DNA from 2 places in the Cohaesibacter intestini genome. Region 1 is predicted to be linked to the other one. Evidence: predicted binding sites of a transcription regulator. Region 1 holds the regulator's gene; the other holds the start of a gene.
The links. The regulator HrcA, encoded in region 1, represses chaperone genes, less so after heat shock. The targets are predictions, from matches to a motif close to GTTAGCACTCNCNNNNNGNGAGTGCTAAC.
Positions count from the first base shown of each region.

Region 2: groES (co-chaperone GroES) is a predicted target of HrcA. The motif match lies at 4,380-4,408, and genes of this name have one in related genera.

Region 1 is NZ_QODK01000001.1:821,445-828,702, forward strand. Features, by position in the region: gene DSD30_RS03430 (Lrp/AsnC family transcriptional regulator) at 12-476, shown strand; gene hemW (radical SAM family heme chaperone HemW) at 473-1,687, opposite strand; gene rdgB (RdgB/HAM1 family non-canonical purine NTP pyrophosphatase) at 1,783-2,433, opposite strand; gene rph (ribonuclease PH) at 2,465-3,184, opposite strand; gene hrcA (heat-inducible transcriptional repressor HrcA) at 3,447-4,532, shown strand; gene grpE (nucleotide exchange factor GrpE) at 4,782-5,438, shown strand; gene DSD30_RS03460 (LysR substrate-binding domain-containing protein) at 5,802-6,689, opposite strand; gene putA (bifunctional proline dehydrogenase/L-glutamate gamma-semialdehyde dehydrogenase PutA) at 6,903-7,258, opposite strand, start outside.
Region 2 is NZ_QODK01000003.1:132,867-140,124, forward strand. Features, by position in the region: gene DSD30_RS21535 (SlyX family protein) at 1-139, shown strand, start outside; gene DSD30_RS11335 (methyl-accepting chemotaxis protein) at 232-1,710, opposite strand; gene groL (chaperonin GroEL) at 2,267-3,919, opposite strand; gene groES (co-chaperone GroES) at 3,981-4,268, opposite strand; gene DSD30_RS11350 (AAA family ATPase) at 4,585-5,166, opposite strand; gene DSD30_RS11355 (SulP family inorganic anion transporter) at 5,173-6,438, opposite strand; gene DSD30_RS11360 (GNAT family N-acetyltransferase) at 6,688-7,212, opposite strand.

The DNA of each region.
Region 1 (7,258 bases):
TGAGAGAAATCATGCACGATACGGCTCTAGATAGACATGATGTGCGCATTCTGAATCTGTTGCTCGAAGACAGTCAGATTCCGCGACTTGATTTGGCGGACAAGGTTGGGCTGTCTTCGTCGCAAGTTTTTCGCCGTCTCAAACGGCTTGAGGAAATCGGGGTGATCGCGCGCTATGCCGCCATTCTCAACCGAGAGAAAGCCGGGCTTGGGGTGGCTGCGTCGATCATGGTGCAATATCGCAGGACCGAAATGGACGCCCGGCAAAAAACACTCGAACTGATCGAGCGAACACAGGAAATCCATGAATGCTATTCCATCACCGGAGAGTATGATTTCATGGTCCGGGTCTATTGCAAGAGCATGAAGGAATTCAACAAGCTGGTGAATGAGACCTTGCAGGCCCGCTTCATTGCCGGGATTCACTCCTATATGCTGCTGGCCTGTTTCAAGGATCAGCCGAGCCTGTTGGCCTAGCAGGCCAATTCTGCCACCAGACTGTTGAGCATCAAAAAGCCTTGGCGGGTGGCGCGGATGCGGGTTGGGCTGGTTTGCTCCAAAAAGCCACCTTCCACCAGCATGGCTATCTTTTTGGCGTCGAGCGGCCTGCCTGCAAGGCGCTCATAGCGGGCGGTATCGATGCCCTCTTTGACGCGCAGGCCCATAATCAGAAATTCGTCGCTCTGGGCTTCGAGACTGAGCACTTCTTCGCTCAGCGCTCCGGTGCCGTCGGCCTCGACCCGTTTCAGCCAGCTTTCTGGATGGCGTTCATTGGCGGTGGCGATGCGGCCGTTGGACAGGCTCAGTCGCCCATGGGCCCCGGCCCCGACGCCGACATAATCGCCATAACGCCAATAGGTCAGATTGTGACGGGATTCGCTGCCCGGGCGGGCATGGTTGGAAATTTCATAGGCTGGCATGCCGTGGCGCTCCAGCTCTTCATGGGTCATTTCATACAAAGCCACCGAGGTGTCTTCATCGGGCAGCTCGAATTTGCCATTGCGATAGAGCTTGAAGAAAGGGGTGTCCTGCTCGATGGTCAGCTGATAGAGCGAGAGATGATCCGCCGACAGGGCGATGGCTTCGCGCAATTCCTTCGCCCAGAGGTTTGGGGTCTGGTGCGGACGGGCATAGATGAGATCAAAGGACATGCGCGGGAAATGGGCTTGCGCCAGTTTGATCGCCGCCTTGGCTTCCTCGGCGCTGTGCAGGCGCCCCAAAAAGCGCAATTGGTCATCATAGAGCGACTGCACCCCCAGCGAGACGCGATTGACGCCGGCCTTAGCATAGCCTTTGAAGTGATCCGCTTCGACCGAAGTCGGGTTGGCTTCCAGCGTCACTTCGATATCGTCGGCCATGGTCCAGAGGCCCGCAGCGGCATCGAGCAAGGCAGCGACGGTTTGCGACTTCATCAGCGACGGGGTGCCGCCACCGAAAAAGATCGAGGTTAGCGCCTGATGCTTGCCCGCCGCCTTTTGGCGCTCGGCATAATGGCGCATTTCAGTGATCATTGCGTCAGCGAAACGGTTTTGATCGACAGGCTGGTGGCGCACATGGCTGTTAAAGTCACAATAGGGGCATTTGGCCATGCAGAAAGGCCAATGCAGATAGAGCCCGAAGCCGGGTGTGTCCGGTCCGGTCCCCTTCATTGTTGCATTGGAAGAGCTGGCGGCGCGTTCGATCATCATGGTTCCTGACAGATCAGGCCTCTCTCCATGCCAATGGCGAAGAGGCAAAAACCCCGGCCAGCCCGAAAGGGCGGTCGGGGCTTGGGACTTTCATGTTACTTGAGAAAAGACTCAAGGCAAGCATCGGAAAAGAGCTTGAAGGCGCGGGAGCGATGGGACAGGCCGCGATCGCCGCCCGGTTTCCAGCCATGTTTCTGCTCCGAGGTCATTTCCCCAAAGGTGATGTCATGGCCTTCAGGGATGAACATTGGGTCATAGCCAAAGCCCTTGTCGCCGCGCGGCGGCCAGATGACCTCGCCTGCCACTTCGCCGCGGAAGAATTGGGTCTCGCCATCGGGCCAAGCCAGACAGAGCACCGCGATGAAGCGGCCCGTCCGGTCTTTGGGCTCGATTGCGCCCTTGGCTTGCAGCTTTTCCTCGACATTGCGCATGGCCAAGGCGAAATCCTTCGCAGGCCCTGCCCAACGCGCGGAATAGATGCCCGGATCGCCATCAAGGGCATCGACCGCAAAGCCGGAATCATCGGCCAAAGCCGGAAGACCCGTGGCTTTGGCGGCAGCCAAGGCCTTCAGTTCCGCATTGGCCTCGAAGGTGGTGCCGGTTTCTTCCGGCTCGTCCAGCTCCAATTCGGCTGCGGTCTTGATGCTCAGGCCATAATGGGCCAGCAATTCCTGAATCTCGCGGATCTTGCCCTTATTGTGGCTCGCCACCACAAGCGGCGTGTCGACACTAAGCTGATTGCTCATCGAATGCTCTCTTTGTTGTGGGCGGATTGGCTCAGGCTTCGTCAGCGACCTGAAGGGTCAGCAATTCGCCGATGCCTTTCTTGGCCAGCCCCATCAGAGCCATCAATTCTTCTTCGGAGAATGGCTCGCCTTCGGCGGTACCCTGAATTTCCACAATGCCGCCCTTGCCGGTCATGACGAAGTTGGCGTCGGTTTCAGCGTCGGAATCCTCCAGATAGTCAAGATCCAGCACCGGGGTGCCGTTATAGATGCCGCAAGAAATGGCGGCGACCTGATCTTTCAAAATGGTGGCATCCTTGGCGACCATGCTGCGGCTGCGCATCCACTCGATGCAATCACGCAAGGCAATCCAGGCACCGGTGATGGAGGCGGTGCGGGTGCCGCCATCGGCTTGAATGACGTCGCAATCGACGGTGATCTGACGTTCACCGAGCGCTTCCAGATCGACAATAGCACGCAGGGAACGGCCAATCAGGCGCTGGATTTCCTGTGTCCGGCCAGATTGTTTGCCCGCGCTGGCCTCACGGCGCATGCGATCACCGGTGGCGCGCGGCAGCATGCCATATTCAGCGGTCACCCAGCCGCGATTCTGACCACGGAGCCAAGGCGGGATACGCTCTTCAAGGCTGGCGGTGCAGAGCACATGGGTATCGCCAAACTTGATCAGGCAGGAGCCTTCCGCATGTTTGGAGACATTGCGCGTGATCGTCACCTCGCGCTTCTGGTCTGGGGTACGTTTGGACGGGCGCATTGAAGTCTCCTGCTTGCTGTGTCGAATGGCCGGGACGCCTGATCCCCCGCTCACGCAAGGGTGAAAGGGATGTTGGCCACATGGGCCATTGTTTCCGGTCCGGTCACATCTATATCTTGTGCATTGCACATGCCTGAAGAGCTTTCTAGAAGTGCATGGGCCTTGAGACAAGGGGTGCTTGCAGCATTTCGTGTTTTTGGGGCATAAGAATATGGAACGATGCTTCGAAACCACGGAGCCTGTTATCGACAGAGAGTGTCAGATGATCGATCGCATAAACAGCTTTCCGCCCTTTACCGGGATGGATGACCGGTTGAAGGACATTTTCCGGACCATTGTCGAATCCTATCTGCAAACCGGGGATCCGGTCGGTTCGCGCAGCATTTCACGCGCCCTGCCGATATCCCTGTCCCCTGCCTCGGTGCGCAATGTGATGTCGGATCTGGAGCATCTGGGCTTGATTTATGCGCCCCATACCAGTGCCGGGCGGTTACCAACCGAAATGGGCTTGCGCTTCTTTGTTGATGCGATGCTGGAATTTGGCGATCTGTCGAATGATGAGCGCCGCAGCATTGAAAGTCAGATGACCGCGTCACCGGATCATGAGGCCGGGGTCGACAATCTTCTGACAAAAGCCAGCAAAATGCTGTCGGGCCTGTCATCAGGGGCGGGCCTTGTTTTGACCTCCAAGCAGGATAAGAGGCTCAAGCATGTGGAATTTGTCCGGCTGGAAGCGACCAAGGCCTTGGTCGTGCTGGTGGATGAGGAAGATCGGGTCGAAAATCGTCTGATCGACCTGCCCTCGGGCCTCCCCGCCTCAGCCCTGACGGAAGCCAGCAATTTTCTCAATGCCCATATTCGCGGCAAAACGCTGACGGCGGCGCAAACCGAAATCGAGGCCCATCGCCATGCATTGCAGGCTGAACTGGACGAACTGACCGCCAAGTTGGTGGAAGCCGGGCTCGCCACATGGGCCGGGGCCAACACGGACCAGCCACAGAGCCTGATTGTTCGCGGGCGGTCCAATTTGTTGGAGCATGTCACCGCGCGGGAAGATCTTGAGCGGATCCGGCATCTGTTTGATGATCTGGAGACCAAAAAAGATCTGGTGCAGTTGTTGCAACTGGCCGATCAAGGGGACGGGGTCCGGATCTATATCGGATCGGAAAACAAGCTTTTCTCCCTGTCCGGCTCGTCGGTCATTGTCTCGCCCTATCGGGATAGTGAGCAGAATATTGTCGGCATTCTTGGCGTGATTGGTCCAACGCGGTTGAACTATGCCCGCATCGTGCCAATGGTCGATTATACCGCTCGGGTCTTGACCAGCATGTTGTCGGAGAAACCCTGAATCGTGACCGGTGCCTAAGGTCCCCCGTTTTTTGACGTCAAAATAGTCCAGAAGGCCACTGCATGTGCTTTGGGGTGTGAATCGCCTTGAAATATCCGCGGCTTTTGCATCTCTTTGCCCTGCACTACTTGATTTTCTGCTGAAAAGCCTGATATCGGGTGCAAACCAAAAGACCTGAGGATGTTTGGTGCGCGTTACGGTGATATGCCTCACCCGCATGCGCACTCGTTCCAAAAGCGAGGCCAATTGATGTCTGAAGAAAAGCAAAACTCTGAAACTGTCGAGGATCCGCTTGCCGAGGCTCCGGTTGAAGAGACTGCAACCGATGCGCCCTATCTCAATCCGCTGGAAGCAGCCGAGCTTCGGATTGCCGAGTTGGAAAAAGAACATGGCGAGATGAAAGATCAGCTTCTGCGCACCGTCGCCGAAATGGAAAATCTGCGCCGCCGTACCGAGAAGGAAGTGCGCGATGCCAAGCAGTTTTCGGTCGCCAGCTTTGCGCGTGATATGCTTGCCGTTGCTGACAATCTGCGTCGCGGTCAGGAAGCCGTTGCCGATGAAGATCGCGTTGCCGCCGAGGGTGCACTGAAAGCTTTGCTCGATGGCACGGCGATGACCGAGCGGGAAATGCTCAAGACACTGGAAAAGCATGGTGTCAAAAAGCTGAACCCGGAAGGCGAGAAATTCGATCCCAATTATCATCAGGCGATGTTTGAAGTGCCGAACCCGGATGTGCCGAACAATTCCGTGGTTCAGGTGGTTCAGGCCGGTTATGTGATCGGCACCCGCGTTCTGCGTCCGGCGATGGTCGGCGTGGCCAAGGGGGGGCCGAAATTCGTGTCCCCAGCTGCGGATGAAGAGTCAACAGACGATGCATCAGGCGAAGGTCTCGACAAAAGCGTCTGATATTACCGCATAGAAGAACCCAAAGCCGTTGCCGCTCTCGTAAGCGGCAGCGGCTTTTTCACATCAATGGGATTCTGTCGGGAGAATATCTCGATCAAAGGTGAAAGTGCGCCGTTTCGTCGCACCTTGCGGGTCTTTTTTGGATGGTTCCAATGATTTTAGTCAAAGAGAGGCGTTCGGTCTGAGACTAAAGTGGACTCAACCTTGTGGTTCGGGTTCGCCAGTGCGTCTCTCTCCTCCCCTCGACGTTCCTCTGCTGGCACCATACCCATGGATCACGCCTATAAGGAGACCTCCAACAGGTCTCCTTTTTTTTGCCCTGATGAAATCTATCGTTTACGTAATGGGCATCTTGTTGCGGTTTTACGATCTGCCAAGCGCTGTAATAATCCAGGATCGGAACTGAATGGCCGCCGGGCTGATATGGCCACGTTGGCGCACCAGTCGCATTGTTTGGCCGGTGGCAAGAGGCGTGCTATCCAATGCAACAAGGCTTCCGTCTGCCAGCGCGGCATGCGTCAGGGCAGCATGGGCCATAAAGACACCCCTGCCCTGTCTGGCGGCTTCGAGCGCGAGCCATTGATTGGGATATTTGAGGCCCGCATGCCAATCGAGAGAAAGGCTCGCTCTCGCCTCAGCCCAGACCTGCCAATCGGCTTCGCAATGGCTGTCATGCAACAAGGTCACCGATTTCCAGTTATGGGGATCCTGAAGACCCAACAGATCCCGATATTGCTGAGAGCAGACCGGCAGGATCGCATCATCATACAGAGGTTCGCTGAGAAGGTCGCCGTCTTTTGCCTCTCGGTTGGTAATCAGGAAATCGAGCGCGCCCATATTCTGGCTGCCACCACGCCTTGATTCTGCGCGAGGAATGATTTCCACCTGTGGATTGAGTTGATAAAAGTCCTGCAGGCTGGGCAACAGCCAGCCATCGAGCAAGGCGGGCGGCAAGGCAATGGTGAGAGAGACAAGTGGGACGTCGCTTTGTTTGGGTGGCATCAGCGTCGCAAGCTGATCGAGCAGGCGGGTCACGTCTGGCAGATAACGCTCGCCAGCGTCCGTCAGTTTCACCTTGTTGGCCCGACGAACGAACAGGACCTCTCCCAGCCACGTCTCCAAGCCCTTGACATGCTGACTGATGGCGGTCGAAGTGACATCCAGTTCCAGCGCTGCGCGCGCAAAGGAACCATGACGGGCTGCAGCTTCGAAGGCCTTGACGGCGCTGAAGGGCGGTAGCTTTCGCGACATGTGGAACCTCGACTCTGTCTGACTTTGGAAATGTGCATGGCTTGGTGCCCGGATTGGCTTTTCTTGCAGGTGGGCTTTTTCCATTTATCACATCATGATCCAAGACGTGGTTTGGGCAGTGATACCGCTCCAGAATGCCAGAGAAACGACAAAGGGCAAGAAAAACTTTTCCAAGTTTTTCTTGCCCTATTTCATCATGTTGAATTTATTGCTTTATTTCACGCGCCCTTCAGCCGCTGCCAACAGTTGCGCGTTGCCACCGGATGCCGTCGTGTCGATGCAGAGATGTCGCTCGAGGATGAAACGGGCCGGATCGGCTTCGACAATCAGTGGCATCAAAACCCCGTCACGTTTGGCAATTTCAATGCGGAGGGCCCGTTTGATGTCAGCTTCAAAGCAACAGGCGATGGCATCAATCGAGTCCAGATGGGACATTGTTTCGACATCGACATGACCATCGAAACCGACAATCGGCGCCCCTGATGGCTTGAGTTGTTCCGCAAGGGCCTTGGCGCCCGGCGCGACCAGCACCACCGCACAGCCACCAACCAGCGCAGCCACTGTCATTT
Region 2 (7,258 bases), on a different contig from region 1:
GGACTTGTCCGATATGGTCTCTCGCCAGTGGGACATGATTGATCGCCTGACCCGCAAGATGAAGTTCCTCCAAGAGGCTGTCGTCGAACTGGAAGACAATGTCGGCCCACCTGCCAACCAGAAGCCACCGCATTACTGAGCTTTACTGAGGGCTGAGCCGCCTTGGGAAATGGACAAACAAAAAGGCCGCCTTCCAATGAGGCGGCCTTTTGTTGCAATTATGCGTGACGGTCAAGCCAGTTTTTTGGAAGCCGCTCGAACTTTGATGGTGGAATCCTGCATCTGTGCCGTCGCCTTGGAAATGGTCTCGATATTCTCGGAGATGGTCGCAACGCCCGTCGACGCCATTTGCATATTGTCGGAAATGTCGCGGGTGACAGCAGCCTGTTCCTCGACAGCTGCGGCGATGTTCTCCGAGATGGCGTTGACTTGTTGGATAACGGATTTGATTTGCTGAATGGCGGAGACGGCGTTGCCCGTTGAGGACTGAACCGAACTGATTTGCGCTGAAATCCGTTCCGTTGCCTTGGTGGTCTGAGATGCCAGTTCCTTGACTTCGGAGGCCACGACGGCAAAGCCTTTTCCAGCTTCACCCGCACGGGCAGCCTCGATGGTGGCGTTGAGGGCCAGCAGATTGGTCTGGGAGGCGATATTCTCGATCAGCTCGATGACCTCACCAATACTCTGAGCATCTTCGGACAGGCCTGCCATGATGCCTTCTGACTGGTTGGCCTCCTGCACGGCTTGACCCGAAACCGAACTGGCCTGCGCAACCTGACGGCTGATTTCCTCGATCGATGCGACCAGTTCCTCAGAGGCCGCTGCCACAGTCTGAACGCTCGAGGAAGCCTGTGTCGCGGCGCTGGCGGCGCTTGCTGCCTGTTGGTTGGTGCCAGTGACGGCATCTGCGACCAGATCAAGATCAGCATCAATGTCTTTCTGGATCGTCATTCGGCGCAGGCGGTTTTCAACGACATCCGTGATGTCTGTGGCAAACTTCACAACCCGTATTGGCTTGCCTGTGTCATCGAGGATTGGATTGTAGGTGGCCAGTATCCAGACCTCTTTGCCACCCTTGCCAATTCGTTTGAATTCCCCGGAATGGTATTGTCCGGAACGCAGGTGGTTCCAGAAGTTGCCATAGTCCGGGCTGTTGACCTGTGAGGGATCGATAAAGACCCTGTGGTTCTGGCCCTTAATTTCCGACAATGCATAGCCGAGTGCATTGCAGAAATTTTCGTTGGCATCAATGATCGTGCCATCCAACTCAAACTCGATCACCGCCTGTGACCGCTGGATGGCTGCAATCTGACCGGCAGAGCGTAGATTTTCCAGTTTCTTCTGTGTGATATCTGCTGCAATCTTGATCACGCGGTATGGGTTGCCGGAACCATCCTTGAGGACGCTGTAGCTGGCCTCAATCCAAATGGTCTCGCCATCCTTTCGAATGCGTGGAAACTCGCCCGTTTGCGCTTTGCCGCAGGCAAGGGCCTTCCAGAACTCAACGTAAGATGAGCTGCTGGCCAGATCATCCTTGACGAAGATACTGTGATGCTTCCCCAAGATCTCATTTAATGAATAGCCCAGCGCGTTGCAGAAATTGTCATTGGCCGTGAGAATGGTGCCGTCGAGATCGAACTCGATCACGGCCCAAGACTCACCAATTGCATTCAGACGTGCCTTATCGAGATTTCCTGAAAGTTTAAACATAGAGTGACCCCACAAGATCAAAGATTTTCCATGACTCTGACTGTATCCAGTAAAATTATCATTAAATCTGACAGTGTTTGATCTAAGGAGAAGAACTAATGTCGAAATACTGATGGTTATAGGTAGTAAAATTAGAAACTGGTTTAAAAACAAATGCGGAATAAATGGATATGGCGATTAGTTATTTACCGATAATTTAGCAAGATCGGCGCGATTTGATTTTACACGCTCCGGTTTAGGTGGGTACAAGTAAGCAATTATACGAACATTAGGTTGTGAACTGGCAATTTGTGTCGATAATCTGTAAGTGCAGTCAATATTTGCGAAGCAACCAATGGTTGATCTAAGAATTGGTTCCAGTTCCATATATGCAGATTTCAATAGCAGCACCTTCGTGACTGCCTACAATCTCAGTCAGATGTTGACCGGTTGTGCTGGCATCACGTCGCCTCCGTGTGCAGGCGGCGCATAAATGCAGGGTTGCATGGGTGCAAAAAAAGGGCAGCCCCGTCGGGACTGCCCTCAATTTCAGCTAGGTACTGAACGGTGATGCTTATTACATCATGCCGCCCATGCCACCCATGCCGCCCATGCCGCCCATATCAGGCATGCCGCCACCAGCGCCTTCTTTGGCAGGTGCGTCAGCAACCATGGCTTCGGTGGTGATCATCAGGCCAGCAACGGAAGCGGCGTCCTGCAGAGCAGTGCGAACCACTTTGGTTGGGTCGATGATGCCAGCTTCGATCATGTCGACATATTTTTCGTTCTGAGCGTCAAAGCCGAGGGTGTCGTTGCCTTCGAGGACTTTGTTGACCACGATGGACCCTTCAACACCAGCATTCTCGGCGATCTGACGGATCGGAGCCTGCAGGGCACGCAGAACGATTTTGATGCCAGCAGTGATGTCAGGATTTTCAGAAGACAACTCAGCAACTTTTTTGGAAGCACGCAGCAGTGCGGTACCACCACCGGTCACGATGCCAGCTTCAACGGCAGCGCGGGTTGCGTTCAGAGCATCGTCAACACGATCTTTGCGCTCTTTCACTTCCACTTCGGTCGAACCGCCAACGCGGATAACAGCAACACCGCCAGCCAGTTTAGCCAGACGCTCCTGCAGTTTCTCACGATCATAGTCAGAAGAGGTTTCTTCGATCTGAGCTTTGATCTGAGCAACGCGGCCTTCGATGCCGTCTTTGTCGCCAGCGCCATCAACGATGGTGGTGGTTTCTTTGGTGATGTTGACTTTCTTGGCGGTGCCGAGCATGTCGAGAGTGACAGACTCAAGCTTGATGCCAACATCTTCAGAAATCACGGTGCCACCGGTCAGGATCGCGATGTCTTCGAGCATTGCTTTACGACGATCGCCGAAGCCAGGCGCTTTAACAGCAGCAATTTTCAGGCCGCCGCGCAGCTTGTTGACAACCAGAGTTGCCAGTGCTTCGCCTTCAATGTCTTCTGCAATGATCAGCAGCGGACGGGAAGACTGAACAACGCTTTCCAGAATTGGAAGCATTGGCTGCAGGTTGGAGAGTTTTTTCTCGTGCAGCAGGATAAACGGATCTTCCAGATCAGCAATCATCTTTTCGGTGTTGGTCACGAAGTAAGGAGACAGGTAACCACGGTCGAACTGCATGCCTTCAACGACTTCCAGCTCGGTTTCTGCGGTTTTGGCTTCCTCGACGGTGATCACACCTTCGTTGCCGACTTTCTGCATGGCATCGGCGATCATTTTGCCGATTTCAGCTTCGCCGTTTGCAGAGATGGTGCCAACCTGAGCGACTTCGTCAGAATTGTTGATTGGCTGGGAAGCAGCTTCCAGAGCTTTATGCGCTTCAGCAACGGCCAGATCGATGCCGCGCTTCAGGTCCATTGGGTTCATGCCTGCAGCAACAGACTTGTGCCCTTCACGAACGATGGCCTGTGCCAGAACGGTTGCCGTGGTGGTGCCATCGCCAGCGATATCGTTGGTTTTGGAAGCCACTTCACGCACCATCTGTGCGCCCATATTCTCGAACTTATCTTCCAGCTCGATTTCCTTGGCAACGGTCACACCATCTTTGGTGATGCGTGGAGCGCCGAAGGATTTGTCGATAACCACGTTGCGGCCTTTAGGGCCCAGGGTGGTTTTTACAGCGTTGGCAAGAATGTCTACACCACGCAGCATTTTTTCGCGTGCATCAGCACCGAACTTGACTTCTTTAGCAGCCATTTGAGCTCTTCCTGAAATCTATAAACTTGGAATGTGAGGCGATACGACGTCGGATCCGGCCTTAGCCCATGATGCCGAGAATGTCGTTCTCTTTCATGATCAGCAGATCTTCACCGTCGATCTTGACTTCGGTGCCAGCCCATTTGCTAAACAGCACACGGTCACCAGCCTGCACGTCAAGTGCAACCAGTTTGCCAGCTTCGTCACGAACGCCGCTGCCTACAGCAACAACTTCGCCTTCAGACGGCTTTTCTTTGGCGGTATCAGGAATGATGATGCCACCGGCGGTTTTCTCTTCGGATTCCAAACGGCGTACAACGACGCGGTCATGCAGAGGACGGAATTTCATCTCTGAAACGTTCCCTAATCTGTTATGCAGTCCCCGGACCCTGGTTGGGCATGCTATGCCCCTACCATTTATAGCGGCATCCGAGCGATCTGCTCCTCGTTCAACAAGTGTATTAGCACTCCTAATAGGCGAGTGCTAACGACGGTCTCTCATTTAGGCAAGGCATAGGGAGAAGTCAACAATTGAGACAAATTTTTTTGCCATCTGGCGCCTCGCTGACAGACAAAAACCATAGGGCTTGGTCTCCAAACGGTTTCCAGAGGCTGTGTGCCAAAGGGGGGAGGGCTGGAAATCTCAAGGCGCGGTCCAAAGGACCTTATCTGTTTGCATGATGGCGTACCAGATGGGCAAGCACGCTGCTCAGCCGTTCATCCAGAGAGCCAGAGACGCAAATAAAATCATGGCCCATGGCTTCCAGCTCGGTTTTGAAGCGTTTGAGAAACAGCCCGCGTAGGTCCGGCGCATCACGCTGGCCATCGTCAACCCAAGGCCAGTCCACATCGCACAATATATAGAGACGGGGCGTATAGGGGGGCTTGGCGAGGCGCTTCTTGTGGCGCTCCGACCATTGCTCCCACAAGGCCCAGAGCGGGGTGTTGATCTCATCTTCGTAATAATGACAGCTATAGACGAGGGAAGAGACGAGATCGGTGTCACAAACCAGCAGCCGGTTCTGCTCGCTGGCCTGTTCGGCACCGCGTTCTTCATTCACCCACTGGCCCTGTGCAATCGGGATGGCATCTTCTAGTGTCAGGCTGCCTTCTACTTGGAAATAGTCTCGCAGATATTCCGGTACCAGAACACCATCCAGATGCTCGGCCAAGGCTTTGGCAAGGGTTGTCTTGCCAGTGCTTTCAGGCCCGGTCAGGACAAGGCGGGGCAAACGTGAAACAGCCATTGATACTCACCGTTCCGGCATGTGCCAGTCACTTTCGACAGATTTGCGGCGCGAGAGACGAATGGCAAGGCCAACCGAAACCCCGACACCGATCGCGACGGTTAAATCCACTAGGACTGTCAGAATAAGCGTAAGCAGCAGCAGCGCAAGCTCGGTTCTGTCTCCACGCAGATATTCTCCCCACTTGTGGACTTCGCACATATTCCATGCGGTCAACATCAACAGGGCGGCAAGCGCTGGCATCGCCAATCCAGCCGCCAGCGGGGCGGCAAACAGCATGGCCAGCAGGATCACGATCGAATGAACAATCCCCGCAACCGGGGTCTTGCCACCTGCTTTCACATTGGTTGCCGTGCGGGCAATGGCTCCGGTGGCTGGCATGCCGCCAAACAGGGACGAGGCCACATTGGCAGCCCCCTGAGCCAACAGCTCCGCATTCGGGCGATGATTGCCATCAATCATCCGGTCCGCCACCATGGCTGACAACAGGGATTCGACCCCAGCCAGAAAGCAGATGATCAGCGCGGAAGGAAACAGCTCAATGACCCGCCCAATCGACAGATCCGGGAATGCCGGGACCGGCAATTTACTTGGCAGCGCCCCAAAGCGTCCACCCAGCGTATCCACGGGCAATTGCAGCAGGGCCACCATCACCGATCCGACCGCAACCGCAATGATCAGGCCGGGAAAGCGTGGTAAGGCATGGCGCAAGCCGACAATCAACAACAGCGTGCCCAAAGCTATGATGAAGGCGGCCAGATTGAAGCTGTCGAGGCCATTCCACAGGACGGGCAGTTTTTCAAGGAAATCCGCTGGAACCGACGCAAGATCCAGCCCCATGAAATCCTTGATCTGGCTGGAGCCGATAATGATGCCGATGCCGATGGTAAAACCATTGACCACCGCATCGGGGATATAGGCGATCAAGCGTCCGACCCGGAAAAACCCCGCCACCAGCAAAATCAACCCGGCCATGAAACTCGCCAAAACCAGACCATCATAGCCATGGGTGGCAATCACGTCATAGACAACAACGATGAAGGCCCCGGTTGGACCGCCAATCTGGACCCGGCTGCCGCCCAGCAGCGAAATGAAGAAACCGGCAACAATCGCCGTGATCAATCCATTGCCCGGATCAGCCCCCGACGCAATGGCGATCGCCAGACTAAGCGGGATCGCCACCATCGCCACCGTGATCCCCGCCATGCAGTCGGCTGCAAAGGCGCGGCGATTATACGTGCGAAGGGTGGTCAGTAGCTTTGGTTGGCGCATGGATCAGCCTGTCCTGACAAAAGGCGTGCGACGGGCGCTCTGCCCCTGCACGCGGGGGGCAGGCCATCCTAGACACGAATAGGTGTTTTCGAGAGGGTACGGCAAAAGGCTGGCCTGATAGATTACGACCTGCTTAAGGCTTTTGCTCTCACGGCTCAAGCCCTGCCTTCGACTGAAAGAGGCGGGCATTGCTGCAATGCATGGATGGGATAGCTGGAAGGGCGAAACAGGCCCTGATGCCATGCAAAGTCAGCACAGCTGACGATCATGCTCAAACTCTGGATCGACCTGCAAGTCGCTATGGGCGATCTCTTTTTCGAAATGCACCCGCAGAATGTCATCGCGGCCATGGCTGGGCAGGGCGCGCTTGGTTTCCCTGAAACCGAGATGCTCATAGAAACCAAGAAGCTCGTCCATGACTTCCGGCGTGTGCAGCCGCAAATGTGGGCATCCACGAGACTCGGCAATCATTTCGGCATCCTGCAGCAGCATCGTGCCCAGTCCACGTCCCTGATGATCAGGATGGATCGCCACCGTATCGACATGAATATGGTCCTTGCCTTCTCTCAAGCAAAGGACACCGAGGATGGCATCACCGTCCTCGTCTTTCAGAATATAGAGATTGCGCTGATCGACATAGTCGCCAAGATCGGACCAGGCATCGTCCGGGATCGTCTTCTTCATGCGAGCGGCAACGGGGGAGAAGGCGGAGAAAATGAGTGGCCGGATATGAGCAATCTGCTCGGCCTTGGCGAGACGCAATTGTGCTGTCATCGGATTATCCTTATATCAACCGGCCTGACATGGGCCTCGCCCGAAT